DNA from 4 places in the Micromonospora sp. L32 genome. Region 4 is predicted to be linked to each of the others. Evidence: riboswitches for the same ligand, from Rfam matches in the RefSeq annotation. Region 4 holds a riboswitch; each other region holds the start of a gene.
What was found. A riboswitch is a leader RNA that binds a small molecule or an ion and turns the genes downstream of it on or off. The one in region 4 is predicted to bind cyclic di-AMP.
Positions count from the first base shown of each region.

Region 1: linked by a shared signal. The riboswitch ahead of ACTMTB_RS24705 (transglycosylase family protein) and the one ahead of ACTMTB_RS27150 (coiled-coil domain-containing protein) in region 4 are both predicted to bind cyclic di-AMP.
Region 2: linked by a shared signal. The riboswitch ahead of ACTMTB_RS13865 (coiled-coil domain-containing protein) and the one ahead of ACTMTB_RS27150 (coiled-coil domain-containing protein) in region 4 are both predicted to bind cyclic di-AMP.
Region 3: linked by a shared signal. The riboswitch ahead of ACTMTB_RS20785 (C39 family peptidase) and the one ahead of ACTMTB_RS27150 (coiled-coil domain-containing protein) in region 4 are both predicted to bind cyclic di-AMP.

Region 1 is NZ_JBQHDD010000010.1:54,370-57,568, reverse strand. Features, by position in the region: gene htpG (molecular chaperone HtpG) at 1-21, shown strand, start outside; gene ACTMTB_RS24715 (peptidoglycan-binding domain-containing protein) at 70-954, opposite strand; gene ACTMTB_RS24710 (hypothetical protein) at 956-1,081, opposite strand; cyclic di-AMP (ydaO/yuaA leader) riboswitch at 1,523-1,698, shown strand; gene ACTMTB_RS24705 (transglycosylase family protein) at 1,697-2,371, shown strand; gene nhaA (Na+/H+ antiporter NhaA) at 2,619-3,199, shown strand, end outside.
Region 2 is NZ_JBQHDD010000004.1:420,121-423,319, reverse strand. Features, by position in the region: gene ACTMTB_RS13870 (hypothetical protein) at 1-207, opposite strand, end outside; gene ACTMTB_RS13865 (coiled-coil domain-containing protein) at 325-1,380, opposite strand; cyclic di-AMP (ydaO/yuaA leader) riboswitch at 1,385-1,516, opposite strand; gene ACTMTB_RS13860 (cation diffusion facilitator family transporter) at 1,658-2,572, opposite strand; gene ACTMTB_RS13855 (HelD family protein) at 2,735-3,199, opposite strand, start outside.
Region 3 is NZ_JBQHDD010000007.1:259,670-262,868, reverse strand. Features, by position in the region: gene ACTMTB_RS20795 (PPOX class F420-dependent oxidoreductase) at 1-168, shown strand, start outside; gene ACTMTB_RS20790 (alpha/beta fold hydrolase) at 365-1,120, opposite strand; gene ACTMTB_RS20785 (C39 family peptidase) at 1,227-2,051, opposite strand; cyclic di-AMP (ydaO/yuaA leader) riboswitch at 2,288-2,428, opposite strand; gene ACTMTB_RS20780 (hypothetical protein) at 2,732-3,199, opposite strand, start outside.
Region 4 is NZ_JBQHDD010000012.1:62,770-65,968, reverse strand. Features, by position in the region: gene ACTMTB_RS27155 (YibE/F family protein) at 78-1,418, shown strand; cyclic di-AMP (ydaO/yuaA leader) riboswitch at 1,585-1,715, shown strand; gene ACTMTB_RS27150 (coiled-coil domain-containing protein) at 1,720-2,739, shown strand; gene ACTMTB_RS27145 (carbonic anhydrase) at 2,804-3,199, opposite strand, start outside.

The sequences.
Region 1 (3,199 bases), on a different contig from region 4:
CGGCTGGCCCGCAGCCTCTGACGCGACGACGGCCCCGGCCCGGTGCAGCGCCGGGCCGGGGCCGCCTGGTCACGAACCGACCCGCACGCCCATCGCCGCCCAGGTGGCCGGGCCGACCACCCCGTCCACGGTCAGCCCCCGCATGCCCTGGTACCAGCGCACCCCGGCCTCGGTCCTCGCGTCGAAGGCGCCGCTCGCGGGGCCGCACCGCTTCGTGCCGACGAACCGCTGGACGAAGGCCACGTCCCCGCCCTTGCTGCCGCGCCGCAGCGTCCGCGAGCCCGGTCTGCCCCCGGACACCGGCGTCGCCGGTCGCCCGCTGGGCACCGACGGGGCCGGCTTGACGGCCGCGCGCAGGGCCGCCACGGTACGCGGGCCGACCACCCCGTCGGCGTCGAGCTTCCGGGCGGTCTGGAACGACCGTACCCAGGCGGCCACGGCCGGCCCGAACACCCCGTCGGCCGTCAGCCGGGCCCCGAGGCGGTTGGCGACGGCCTGCAACTCCCGGACGTCGCCGCCCCGGCAGCCGGCGCGCAGCACCCGGTCGCCGAGCCGCGCCGTCGTGGCGGTGGCGATGCCCCACGCCTGGCGGCTGTCCTCCAAGCTCCGCTGGTGGCTGACGCTGACGTGCAGGTGCTTGTCGTGCGGGTTCGGCCCGGTGTACCGGGCCGGCCGGAAGCTGCGGGTACGGCTCCAGATCTTTCGGTCGTAGATGACGTACTGGGTGGACGGATGGCTGACGGCCTGCCGGACGACCAGCAGCGGGTCGATCCCGTCGACGTCCACGTCCACCGCGTTGACCGACTGGTCGTCACTGTCCGGATTATGGTCCGAGCGGCGCGCCTGGTGACTGGCGTCGCCCAACCAGCCGTCGGACTTGCGGTCCCGCTGCGGCCACCGGGTGTCTATCTCCTCGCGCAGCACCCGCAGCGCGGGCGCCAGGTGCACGCCCATCTCACTCCTCCTCTTCCAGCGCGGCGGCCAGGTCGAAGTCGACCTCGTCGCCGGCCAGGCTCTCCGGGTCGTCGTCCTCGTCCAAGGTGGCAACGAGGTAGTCGGTGTCGATGCTGACGGTGTCCATGGAGGTCCTTCCTCTCGCGGATGGTCGGCCGCCGCGAACCGGGGCGGACCGTGCCGGCCAGGGCGCCGGCGCCCGGCATCCGGCGGGTCCGACGCGTCGGCGCCGTGGCCGCGCTCTGCTCCCTACCGTCCGAGTCGGCGGCCGGGCTGCCCAGACATGAGTCGCCAATCAGCGGCAACGCTGACCGTCCGGCGGCGCGGGCCGCCGATCGAGGCCGCCTGACCAGCGAAGACGGCGAGGCACGGCAGCTGATCCGCCGCTCGGAGCGAGGCTTTCGGCCCAGTGGTGACAGGTTCCCGACCGGCCCTTGTAGAGCACCGCCGACCAACCCGCAACTCGAAGCACGAAGCCGTCGCTCAGCCGGGTGAAGAACTTCACAAGAGGTGGGCAATCGCCCGAAACAATTCCTAACGTCGTTCGTGTTCGCGATCGCGGACACCACGGCCGGTAACGCCTAATCCATGCCGCCGGCCGGTGGGACCTTTGTCAGCGGGCATGGAGCGGGGGACCCACACGTTCCTCGGTGCACGTCACCTCGGGGTGAAGCCGCCCACGGGCGGCCGGGCTCCTCGGCCCGAACCCGACAGCTCACCTCGTCGGCGTGGAGGAATCCACATGGCAACTGAATACACCGCCCGTCACCGACGGGTCAGCTCGCGCCGCATCGCCGTCGGCACGCTCGCCGTCGGTGCGGTCACCGGGGTCGCCGCCGTCCTGGCGCCGGCGTCGCCGGCGAGCGCCGCCAGCGTCAACTGGGACGCGATCGCCCAGTGCGAGTCCGGCGGCAACTGGCACATCAACACCGGCAACGGCTACTACGGCGGCCTGCAGTTCTCGCAGAGCACCTGGTCCGGCTACGGCGGCAAGAAGTACGCCTCCCGCGCCGACCTGGCCAGCCGCGGCGAGCAGATCGCCATCGCCGAGAAGGTGCTCGACGGTCAGGGCATCGGGGCCTGGCCGACCTGCGGCAGGAAGGGCGGCTCCACCAAGAGCTACTCCAGCACCTCAGAGAAGTCGGAGAAGTCGCAGAAGTCGCAGCGGCGCTCCGGCTCGTCGAAGGCCACCGCCACCGAGCGGTCCTCGCGGGAGCAGCACAGCACCCGCAGCCAGCGGCGCAGCGCGCCGGCCGCGACCGGCGACGTGTACGTGGTGCGGCCGGGTGACACCCTGTCGCAGATCGCCGACGCCCGGGACCTGGCCGGTGGCTGGCAGGCGTTGTACGAGCGCAACAAGCGCGTGGTCGGCGCCGACCCGGGGCTGATCTTCCCCGGTCAGAAGCTCAGCCTCTGACCTCAGCACCTGGGCACCGTGGCGACGCCCGGCCGGACGACCGGCCGGGCGTCGCCGCGTCCACAGCGCCGTCGTGGTTCGGGCCGCTGCCGGCGGGGTACCCGGCGCGCGTGGACCGGCCCGCCGGCGCGTCCGCGTCGCCGGGTCGTCGGGCCGTCGGCCGGGGGGCGGGGATAGGGTTGGCCCTGGTGTGCCGGGAAGTCTGGTCGGCGATGGATGACGCGACCCCTGCCGACGAGGAGACCCCGTGACCGACGCCCCCCGGCGCCGTACCAGCCTGTTCGCCCGCCGCTCCTGGGGCGAGACCAGGCGCATCTCCGCCATCCTGCGCAAGGAGACCGTGGGCGGGGCGCTGCTGCTCGTCGGGGCGCTGCTCGCGCTGCTCTGGTCGAACTCGCCCTGGGCGGACGGCTACCGGGCGCTGCGTGACCTCACCGTCGGCCCGGCGTCGCTGCACCTCGATCTCACCCTCGGCACCTGGGCCGCCGACGGGCTGCTGGCGATCTTCTTCTTCGTCGCCGGGCTGGAACTCAAGCGCGAGTTCGTCGCCGGCGACCTGCGCGACCCGCGCCGGGCCGCGGTGCCGGTGGCGGCGGCGGTCGGCGGGGTGGTCGTACCCGCGGTGCTGTTCGTCCTCGTCGCCGGGGTCGACGGCGCCCGGGGGTGGGCGATCCCCACGGCCACCGACATCGCGTTCGCCCTGGCTGTGCTCGCGGTGGTGGGACGGCTGCTGCCGTCGGCGCTGCGTACCTTCCTGCTCACCCTGGCGGTCGTCGACGACCTGCTCGCCATCGTCATCATCGCCGTCTTCTACACCTCCAGCCTCGC
Region 2 (3,199 bases), on a different contig from region 4:
GCCGACCACCCAGACCAGCACGCTCAGCGGCGCGAAGAGCCAGGTCGCCACCAGCGCCGCCGCCGGGTAGACCACGCCCGGGTCGGCGCCGCGCAGCCCGGCGATGCCGAGGGTGAGCAGCACGAGGTCCGCGCCGAGCCAGCCCAGCGCGGTCACCAGGTGCAGGGTGAGCAGGGTCTTGCGGCCGTCGGGGGAGAGTCGGGTCATGCCTCGATGCTCGCCCGGCCGTTGCGCTGCGTCGTGGGCCGGGCGACGACATCCCGGGTACGTCGGCGCGCGTACGGCGGGGCCCGTCCGCCTCGGACGGGCCCCGCCGCCGGTCGGTCAGTAGACCGACAGGTGCACGTGGTTGGTGTGGTCGCTGGACGGGTCCCCGCCGGCCCCGCTGTACGACTTCCACCCGCTGCTGGGCAGCCAGATCTGCCGGTACCAGATCACGTACAGCACCCCGAGCCGGTCGGCGTTGCGGACGTGGTACGCGGCCAGGTTGTTGCCGTACGTCCGGTCGCCGCCGGTCGCGTCGCCGCCGAAGCCGCTCTTCTGCGCGGCGAAGTCGCAGGCCCGGCCCTTGGGGTGCTCGCCCGAGCCGCTGGGGCGGTAGCAGGAGACGTACCGGGTGAAGCCGGCCGCCTGGCTCTGCTTGAGCGCGTTGAGCATGCGCGGGGTGATGCAGCCGTTGGCCGGGGTCGGGTCGTTGACGCTGCACGACTCCGAGGGCCACGACCCGTCGGGGTTGCGCGGCGCCGGCCGGGCGTTGGCGGTGGAGGTGCCGGCGTTGGAGCCGCCCCCGGTGCTGGCGGCGGGCTTGTCCGCGGCGGCCACCGCGAGCGCCCGCTCGGCCTGTTGCTTGCGCTTGGCCATCACCGCGACCTGCTTGCGCTCCTCGACGATCTCCTTGTCGAGCGCGGCCCGGGTGCGGGTGGCGTCGTCGCGGGTCCGGAGCAGGTTGCGCAGCTCCCGGTCCTCGTTGGAGGCGACGGTCTCCAGCGCCGCCGCCCGGTCCAGGAAGCCTTCGGGGCTGGAGCTGCTCAGCAGCGCCGACACCGGCCCGAGCCGCCCGGTCCGGTACGCCACGCCGGCGATCTCGCCGACCTTGCCCTGCCGGACGGTCAGCTCCGACTCGATGGTCTTGAGCTGGTTGCCGAGCTCCTGCTGCCGCTTGGTGGAGCGTTCCAGCGCGGCCTTGGCGTCGATCCAGCCCTTGCTGGCCGCGTCGAGCTGGGCGCGCAGCGCGGGGGTGCCGCCCTCGGGGTCGCCGGGGGCGGCGAGCCGGGTGGCGGGGGGAGCGGCGGTCGCCGGGACCGGCGCGGACGACACCCCGAGGGCGAGCGTCGCGACGACCGCGGCCGCCAGCCGTGCGGTGGTACGTCGTACGTGCATGCACATGTCCTTCCGTCAGCCGCCGACCGGGTTAGCTGACGGGTTCGGGACGGAAGATCCCTACCGCTGACGCGGATGCACCCCACGAACATGGTTCCCCGGCTCGCCCTGGCAGGCGATTAGGCGGCGGCCACCGCCGGCACCGGAGGGTGCCGCCTGGCGGAGGCCGGGACCGAGCCTACCGGTACGGGTGTGACACCCGCCCGTTTCGTGACTGAGGGTACTGGAGTGAATCCTGGTGTAGGTGACACAATGGGACAATAGGTGTCCGATTTCGTCACCACTCGACCTGCCCGCAGGCGCCGGGGGCGGCCCCCGGCTCGATCTGGAGGGTGGCGTGCTCGATGTGGAAGTCCTCGTGCAGGGCGGTGCGGGCGGCGGCCAGCACCGTGCCGACCTCGGCGCCGGGGACCATGGTGAGGTGGGCGGAGGCGACCTCCATGCCGGAGGTGAGCGTCCAGACGTGCAGGTCGTGCACCTCGGCGACGCCGGGGACGGCGGTCAGCCGGTCGTGCACGGCGGTCACCTGCAGGTGCTCCGGGGCGGCCTGGACCAGGATGCGCACCGCGGCGCGGCCGAGTCGCCAGGTGCGGGGGAGGATGAACAGGCCGATCGCGACCGCCACCGCCGGGTCGGCCCACCACCAGCCGGTGCCGGCGATGAGCAGCGCGGCCCCGATCACGCCCAGCGAGCCGAGCAGATCGCCGAGCACCTCCAGGTACGCCCCGCGCAGGTTGATGCTCTCCTGCGCCCCGGGACGCAGCAGCGCGAACGCGACGAGGTTGGCCAGCAGGCCGAGCACCGCCACCGCCAGCATCGGCCCGGTCCGCACCTCCGGCGGGTCGCCGAACCGGCGGACCGCCTCGATCAGCACGTAGATGGCCACCCCGCTGAGCAGGACGGCGTTGGCGAGCGCGGCCAGCACCTCGAGCCGGTAGAGCCCGAAGGTGCGCTGCGGGTCCCGGTCGCCGTGCCGGGTGGCGGTGATGGCGGCCAGCGCCATGCCGATGCCGAGCACGTCGGTGAACATGTGCCCGGCGTCGGAGAGCAGGGCCAGCGAGCCGGTGCCGAACGCGGCGACGGCCTCGACCACCATCAGCGTGGCGAGCAGCGCGAAGGCCGCCCAGAGTCGCCCCCGGTGGCGGTGCGCCGCGTTCGTGACCGACCCGTGGTGGTCATGACCTGCGCCCACGCCCACACCTTCCGTCGCCCCGGCGGCCCGAACCCAATCTATGCTCACATCGCTATGTATGCAACTAACCCCGCACGCCTTCCCCCACCTTCAAAGAACGAGTGGCCGCCGCGCCCGGTACAGCCACTCATTCTCGGAACGTGCCCGACCCCTGGGGCGGGGTCAGGGGGTGGGGTCGATGGTGGTGAGGCGTTGGGTGGCGCGGGAGAGGGCGACGTAGAGGGTGCGCACGCCCGAGCCGGGGTCGGCCCGGATCTCGCTCGGGGCGATGAGCACGACGCCGTCGTACTCCATGCCCTTGGCCTGGAGGCTGGTCACCACCTGGAGCCGGGAGCCGCCGCGGCCGCCCAGCCAGCCGGCCACCTCGTCGCGGCGCGGCACCGGCGTGATCACGCCGACGGTGCCCTCCACCTCGGTGAGCAGCGCGTCCACGGCCTGCACGGTCGCCGCCGGCAGCCGGTCGGCGGCGACGGTCAGCGCGACCGGCTCCACGCCGGTGGAGCGGACCGCCGTCGGCAGCTTCAGGTCGGGGTAGAGCCGGCGGATCTCCGCCGCCGCCACCGCGAAGATCTCCGCCGAGTTGCGGTAGTTCGTGGTCAGCGCGAAGCGGTGCCGCCGGCGCCGGCC
Region 3 (3,199 bases), on a different contig from region 4:
ATCACCGAGGACCTGCCCGAGATGCGGCGGTGGGCGATCCGGATCGCCGAGCGCTACATGGGGCCGGACCTGGCCGAGGCATACGGGGCGCGCAACGCCGTGCCGGGCGAGCTGCTGGTGCGCCTGACCGTGGAGAAGGTCGTCGGGCACACCGGCATCTCCGACTGAGCGACCGCCCGCGCGGAAGCAGCGAAGAAGCATCGAACGTGCCGCCTGCGGCCGACCCGTCACGACAGCAGGCGGCGTGGCAGCCGAGCTGAGCGGCGCCGTGGCGAGGTCCGGCATGGACGGAGAGCTCGAACGTCCGGCAGGTGGTCCCGAGCCGCATGCGACCCACGACGGCGACGCCCGCGTCCGCAACCGGTCACAGGTACGGGTCGAGCAGGGCCAGCACCGCCGCCGGGTCCTCCACGTGCGCGTTGTGGCCGAGGCCGGGCAGGGTCGCCACCGGCACGCCCAGCTCGGCGAGCTGCGCGTCGCTGACCATCGGGTCGTGCTCGCCCCGGGCCAGCAGCACCGGGACGTCGGTGGCGGCCAGCAGGGCCGGCAGCTCCGGCGCGCCCACCGCGAAGGCGGCCGGGTCCATGGCCAGCCGCCAGCGGCCGTCCTCGGCACGCAGCCCCGCGTCGACCACCGGATGGTCCGGCGCGAAGAGCCCGCCGAGGCCGGCCACCTTCAGGTAGCGGCGGGCCGCCTCGTCCCGGGTGGCGAACCAGGTCACCGGGCGCTCCGCCAGCTCGCGCGCCCGGGCCAGCTCGGCCGGCGACCAGACCGCCTTGATGCCCAGCCCGACCACCGCGTCCACCGGGAGCCCGGCGTCGCGGGCGGCCAGCGCCAGCGCGACCACCCCGCCGAGGGAGTGGCCGAGGACGACCAGGCGGTCACTCGGGCGGGCCCCCTCGGGCACCGGGCCGAGCCCCGCCGCGACCTGCTCCGCGAACCCCGCGAAGGAGTACCCCGGCAGCGGCGGCGAGAAGCCGTGGCCGGCCAGGTCCGGCGCCAGCCAGCGGCCCGGCCAGCGGTGTTCCAGCAGCGGCGCCCAGGGCAGCCACACGTCGCCGGTGGTGCCCATCCCGTGCAGCAGCAACAGCAGCCGGCGGGTACCCGAGTCGTCGGTCATGGGCCGCAGTGTGCCACCGCCCGGTCGCGGCGCGCGAGACCCGCGCCAACGGCGACGGGCACCGGCCCCCAGGGGAGCCGGTGCCCGGACGAGCGACGGTATTGGATCAGGCGGAGTAGCCGCGGGTGGCGATCCAGTTCGCCAGGTCGATGGTGCTGACCCAGTACGACGGCAGGTTCGGGTCCGCCGAGTCGGCGATCCGGACCGTCCGGCCGTCGTTCTTGTAGCCGACCACCGCGATGTAGTGGCCGCCCGGGAAGGAGTGCCAGCCGCCGTCGGTGTCGGTGGCGCTCCCCGCCACGTTCACCACGACGCCCCGGCCGTCGGTGATCGCCGCGATCACGTCGGCCTGGAGCCGGTCGATCTGCGCGGAGCTGGGGGTGCCCCGGAACATCCGAGTCCGGTACGGGTCGCCCTTGACGATCTGGTTCAGGACCCGGGTCGTGTCCAGCGCCGAGTTGGTGCCCATCTCGGTGGTGCCGAGCGGGCCGGCCAGCTCGTCCTGGGTCCGCTCGATGCCCGCCGCGCTGAGCGCGTTGCGCACCGCGGCCGGACCGCAGTTGTAGAAGGTGGTCTGCGCCTGGTAGTCGTAACGGAGGACCTTGGTCGACGGCGGCTTGGGGGCCGCCTTGCGGGTCAGGTCCGGGTCCGCCTTGGCCTTGGTGGCGCTCGCCGACGGCGAGGGGCTGGCCGAGGGCGACGGCTTGTGGGACGGGGCGGCGACGCGGGCCTGGCTGCGGGTCGCGACGTCGTCCAGCCGGGGCGCCACCTCGGCGACGGCGGCCGAGGTCTGCTGGCGGGCGGGCGCCTCGTCGGCGAGCAGCGTGCTGGCGCCGGAGACGAGCACGAGCGCGGCGGCCGAGCCGGCGACCAGCTGGTAGGACCGCTTGGTGGCCAGGCGTCGCAGCTGCCGCTTCAGGGGGTGCTTCACGTGTTTTCCTCCACGGTACGAGGGCGGGAGCGGCGTGCCGGACCGGCGCGTGACGGGACGTCACGCGCGGCGTCAGAACCGGTGTGCGAGGCCGCTCGGCGGGGGTGCGCCCGGTCGGTGACCGGGCGGCGAGGTGGGGCCGGGATCAGCGCGCGAGGGCGCGGCGGACCGGCACGAACACCCCGGTACCGAGGTGGAGAGCAAGCCGAGGAATGCGAGGGAGCAGCAAAAGTTGGAACTCCTTCCGACACCGCCTACCGGGTTAGCTGACGGATTCGGGCGGGAAGAGCGCCCTACCACGGGCCGTGGCCCGCGGATTCACCCCGGACGTGCATGGGTCCCCGGTTCGTGGAATCACGATTGAGCGGGTCGGCGCGGCGTCGCCTCTTGCGATCGGAAACCGCACCGGACCCGGGCGACATTACTGGTCGGTCACGTGTCGGCCAAGCGCCGCCAGCTGCTTAAACATGATCAGGGCGACAAATTTGCCGTACAGTTCGACACTGACGTCACTCAATGGGACAGGCGGTTGTTCCGGGACCGTCGGGCGACAACCGGACAGCGCGGCGGCAAACACTGCCGATCGTCGCGATCGATGTCACCGCCTGTGACCGGATGACCGGTTTCCCGATCGCCGTGACGCGACTCACGGAAATACGGGTAACAATTTGGTCGCGTCCTCAGCCCACCCGGGCCGGCCGCCACCGCGCCGCGAGCGCGGTCCGGGCCGTCGCCGTCGCCGTCCGCTGGGCGGGCAGCCGCGCGGGACGCAGCCGCTCCGCCGCCGCGTACGCCTCGACGGCGAGCGCGCGGGCCGCCTCGGCGGCCAGTTCGGCGTCCCGCCACGCCGACCGCTCCCGCCCGGCCGCCGCCCGGTACGCGTCCCGCCGGCCGTCGCGTACCGCCCGGGCCAGCAGCACCTCCTGCTCGACGGGGTGCCGCCGGGGGTCCCAACCGTCCCGGTGCGCGAAGACGTCCCGCAGCCGCTCCACCGGCAGCTCACCGCGCCAGTGGGCCGCCACCGCCGCCTGGTGCAGCCAGCGCTCCCGGCCCGCGTACTCGGCCGGCGTGCGCGGGGTACGCGGGGCGGGCAGCGCGGCGGCGCCGGTGAACCGGCGGGCGGCGGTCTCCGCCTCGTCGTACGCCGT
Region 4 (3,199 bases):
CCCGCCACGCGCGTCCCGCCGGTGAACCGAACGGCCGGCTGACACGTACCCCGCCCTGGATCGTTGGGAGACTCGCAATGGGCGCCGACCACACCCGTCCCGCTCCGTCCGCCCCATCGGGGGTGCGGCGGATCCTCGTCGCGACGGTGGTCCCGCTGTTCGTCGTCACGGTGATCGCCGCCCTGGTGCTGTGGCCGCGCGACTCGCGGCAGGCCGACGGCGGCGCCGAGCCGGCACGCCACCACGGCACGGTGACCCGGGTGGTGACCGAACCCTGCCCGCCGACCCCGGAGGCACCGCCCGGCGCGGCCGAAGGGCCGTGCGGGACCGTGACGGTCCGGGTCGAGCAGGGCCCGGACAGCGGCCAGCAGGTGGAGACACCGGTGCCCGCCGGTCCGGGCGCGCCCACCGTCGCGGTGGGCGACGAGGTGGTGCTGGTCCAGCTCGCCGACCCGGCCGACCCCACCGCCACCAGCTACCAGATCGCCGAACACCAGCGGGGCAAGCCCCTGGTGTGGCTGGTGGCGCTCTTCGCGGCGGCGATCGTGGCGTTCGGCCGGCTGCGCGGACTGGCCGCACTGGCCGGGCTGGGCGCCAGCTTCGCCATCCTGCTGACCTTCGTCGTACCCGGCATCGCGGCGGGCGGCTCGCCGCTGCTGATCGCGATCACCGGCTCGGCGCTGATCATGTTCGTGGTGCTGTACCTGACCCACGGGATCACCGCGCAGACCTCGGTGGCGGTCCTCGGCACCCTCGGCAGCCTGGTGCTGACCGGACTGCTCGGCAGCCTGGCCACCGCCGCCACCCACCTGACCGGGTTCGGCAGCGAGGAGGCCACCACGCTGTCGATGTACCAGCGTGACGTCGACCTGCACGGGCTGCTGCTGGCCGGCATCATCATCGGCTCGCTCGGCGTGCTCGACGACGTCACCGTCACCCAGGCCGCCACCGTCACCGAGCTGGCGCACGCCAACCCCGGACTGTCCCGGACGCAGCTCTACCGGGCCGCCACCCGGGTCGGCCGGGCGCACATCGCCTCCACGGTGAACACCATCGTGCTCGCGTACGCGGGCGCCTCGCTGCCGCTGCTGCTCCTGCTCACCGCCGACAGCCGTCCGGTGAGCCAGATCCTCACCAGCGAGTTCCTGGCTCAGGAGATCGTCCGCAGCGCGGTGGCGACGCTCGGCCTGGTCGCCGCCGTACCGCTGACCACCGCGCTGGCCGCGCTGGTCGCCACCGCCGGTCGTGGCCCGGCCGACGATCCGGCCCGGGACACCGGACCGGCACCCACGCCCCGCCCCTCCGCCGACCGGGACGCGGCGCTCGAGGCGCTGAGCGCGTCGCGTCCCGGCGGACCGTCCACCCCGGCCCCCGCACGGTGGCCCGACCCGGAAAGGAGCACGGACACCGCATGGTGAGACTCCGCTGCGTGACCGACGCCGACGCGGAACCTGACGAACGCGTCACTCGTCACGCATCGCTACGACGAAATAACGCTTTTAGTCGGGTTCTGGACGTAGATCCCCGGTACGACTCTCGGGTAACCTCGCTGCCGGTCACCGCCGAAGGCGCGCAGCGGCGCCTGCGGTACCGCCGCCCAATCGCCGCGAGGCGAGCCGGGGAACCAGGTACATGGGGTGAATCCGCGCGAGCGGTAGGGGCCACTTCCGTCCCGAACCCGTCAGCTAACCCGGTCGGCGGTCGACGGAAGGGAACACTGTGACGGCACCCCTGCGCCGCTGGTTGACTCCGGTGGTGGCCGTGTTCGCCGCGCTGGCCATCCTCGGCGGGCCGACAGCCGCGATCGCCGCGCCCTCGACCCCCACCCCCTCCGGGCACGAGGAGGACGGCGAGCCCAAGCTGCTCACCGACGTCATCGAGCTGCGCAACCGCGAGTACTCCAAGGCCAAGACGCAGCTGGAGAAGTCCAAGAAGCGCCAGCAGCAGCTCGGGCTGGAGGTGCGGCGCGCGCAGGACGAGCTGGCGGCGTTGCAGCCGACGGTCTCGCAGATCGCGGCGCAGTCGTACCGGACCGGCCGGATCGGCGCGGTGGCGATGCTGCTGGAGAGCGACGCCCCGGACTCGTTCGTCCGGCGCGCCGCCGCCCTGGACGAGCTGAACATGGTCAACGCGCAGAAGCTGGCCAAGGTCACCGCCGCCAAGAACCGCGCGGAGCAGGCCAAGCTGGCGCTCGACGCCGAGGTGCGCGAGCAGCAGAAGCTCACCAACGACATGGCCCGGGAGAGCCGGGAGGCGGAGAAGGCCCTCCAGCTGGTCGGTGGCCGGGGCTTCACCGGCGGCCTGGTCGACGCGACCTCGCCGGTCGCCCGGATCGGCCCCGGCCGGACGGCCGACGGCGGCTGGCGGCCCGAGTCGCGCACCGAGAACGACCCGACCACCTCCGGCACCATCACGCCGCGCACACTGCACGCGTACAAGGAGGTCCGGCGGGCCGGCTTCACCCGGTTCGCGGGCTGCTACCGGCCAGGTGGGCCGTGGGACCACCCGAAGGGCAAGGCCTGCGACTGGTCGTTGCAGCGGAGCGGCTTCGCGCCCTGGTACAACAACGACACCCGGATGTACGGCAACAACCTCGCCGCGTTCCTGATCCGCAACGCCGACCGGCTCGGCATCTACTACGTGATCTGGAACCGGCAGATCTGGTTCCCGGCGACCGGGTGGAAGTCGTACAGCGGACCGTCGAACCACACCGACCACGTACACATGTCGATGCTCTAGCGCGCGACGCGTACCGAACGAGGGCCGTCCCCGGTGGGGCGGCCCTCGTCGCGTGCGGGGGGTTTCAGCCGGCGACGGCGGTCGCCCGACCGTCGGCCTGGGCCGGCACGACGCTCGGCACCGCGGCCACCGTCCGCACCTCACCGGCGCTAAGCCGGTACGACATGCCGACCACCGCGCACCGCCCCTCGGCGACCGCGGCGGCCAGTACGGCGGAGTTGCCCAGCAGCGCCTCGACGGTCTGCGCGATGTGGATGTCGACGATCCCGTCAACGTCGTCGACGCCCTGCTCGGCGGCCCGCTGGAGGCTCGGTACCACCGCGTCCACCACCGCCCGCAGGTGCCCGACCGGCGGCGTGCCGGTCCGCGCGGCGTCCCGGGCGGCCTGCACCGCCCCGCAGGAGTCGTGGCCGAGCACCACCACCAGCGGGGTGCCCAGGACGCTCACCGCGTACTCGAC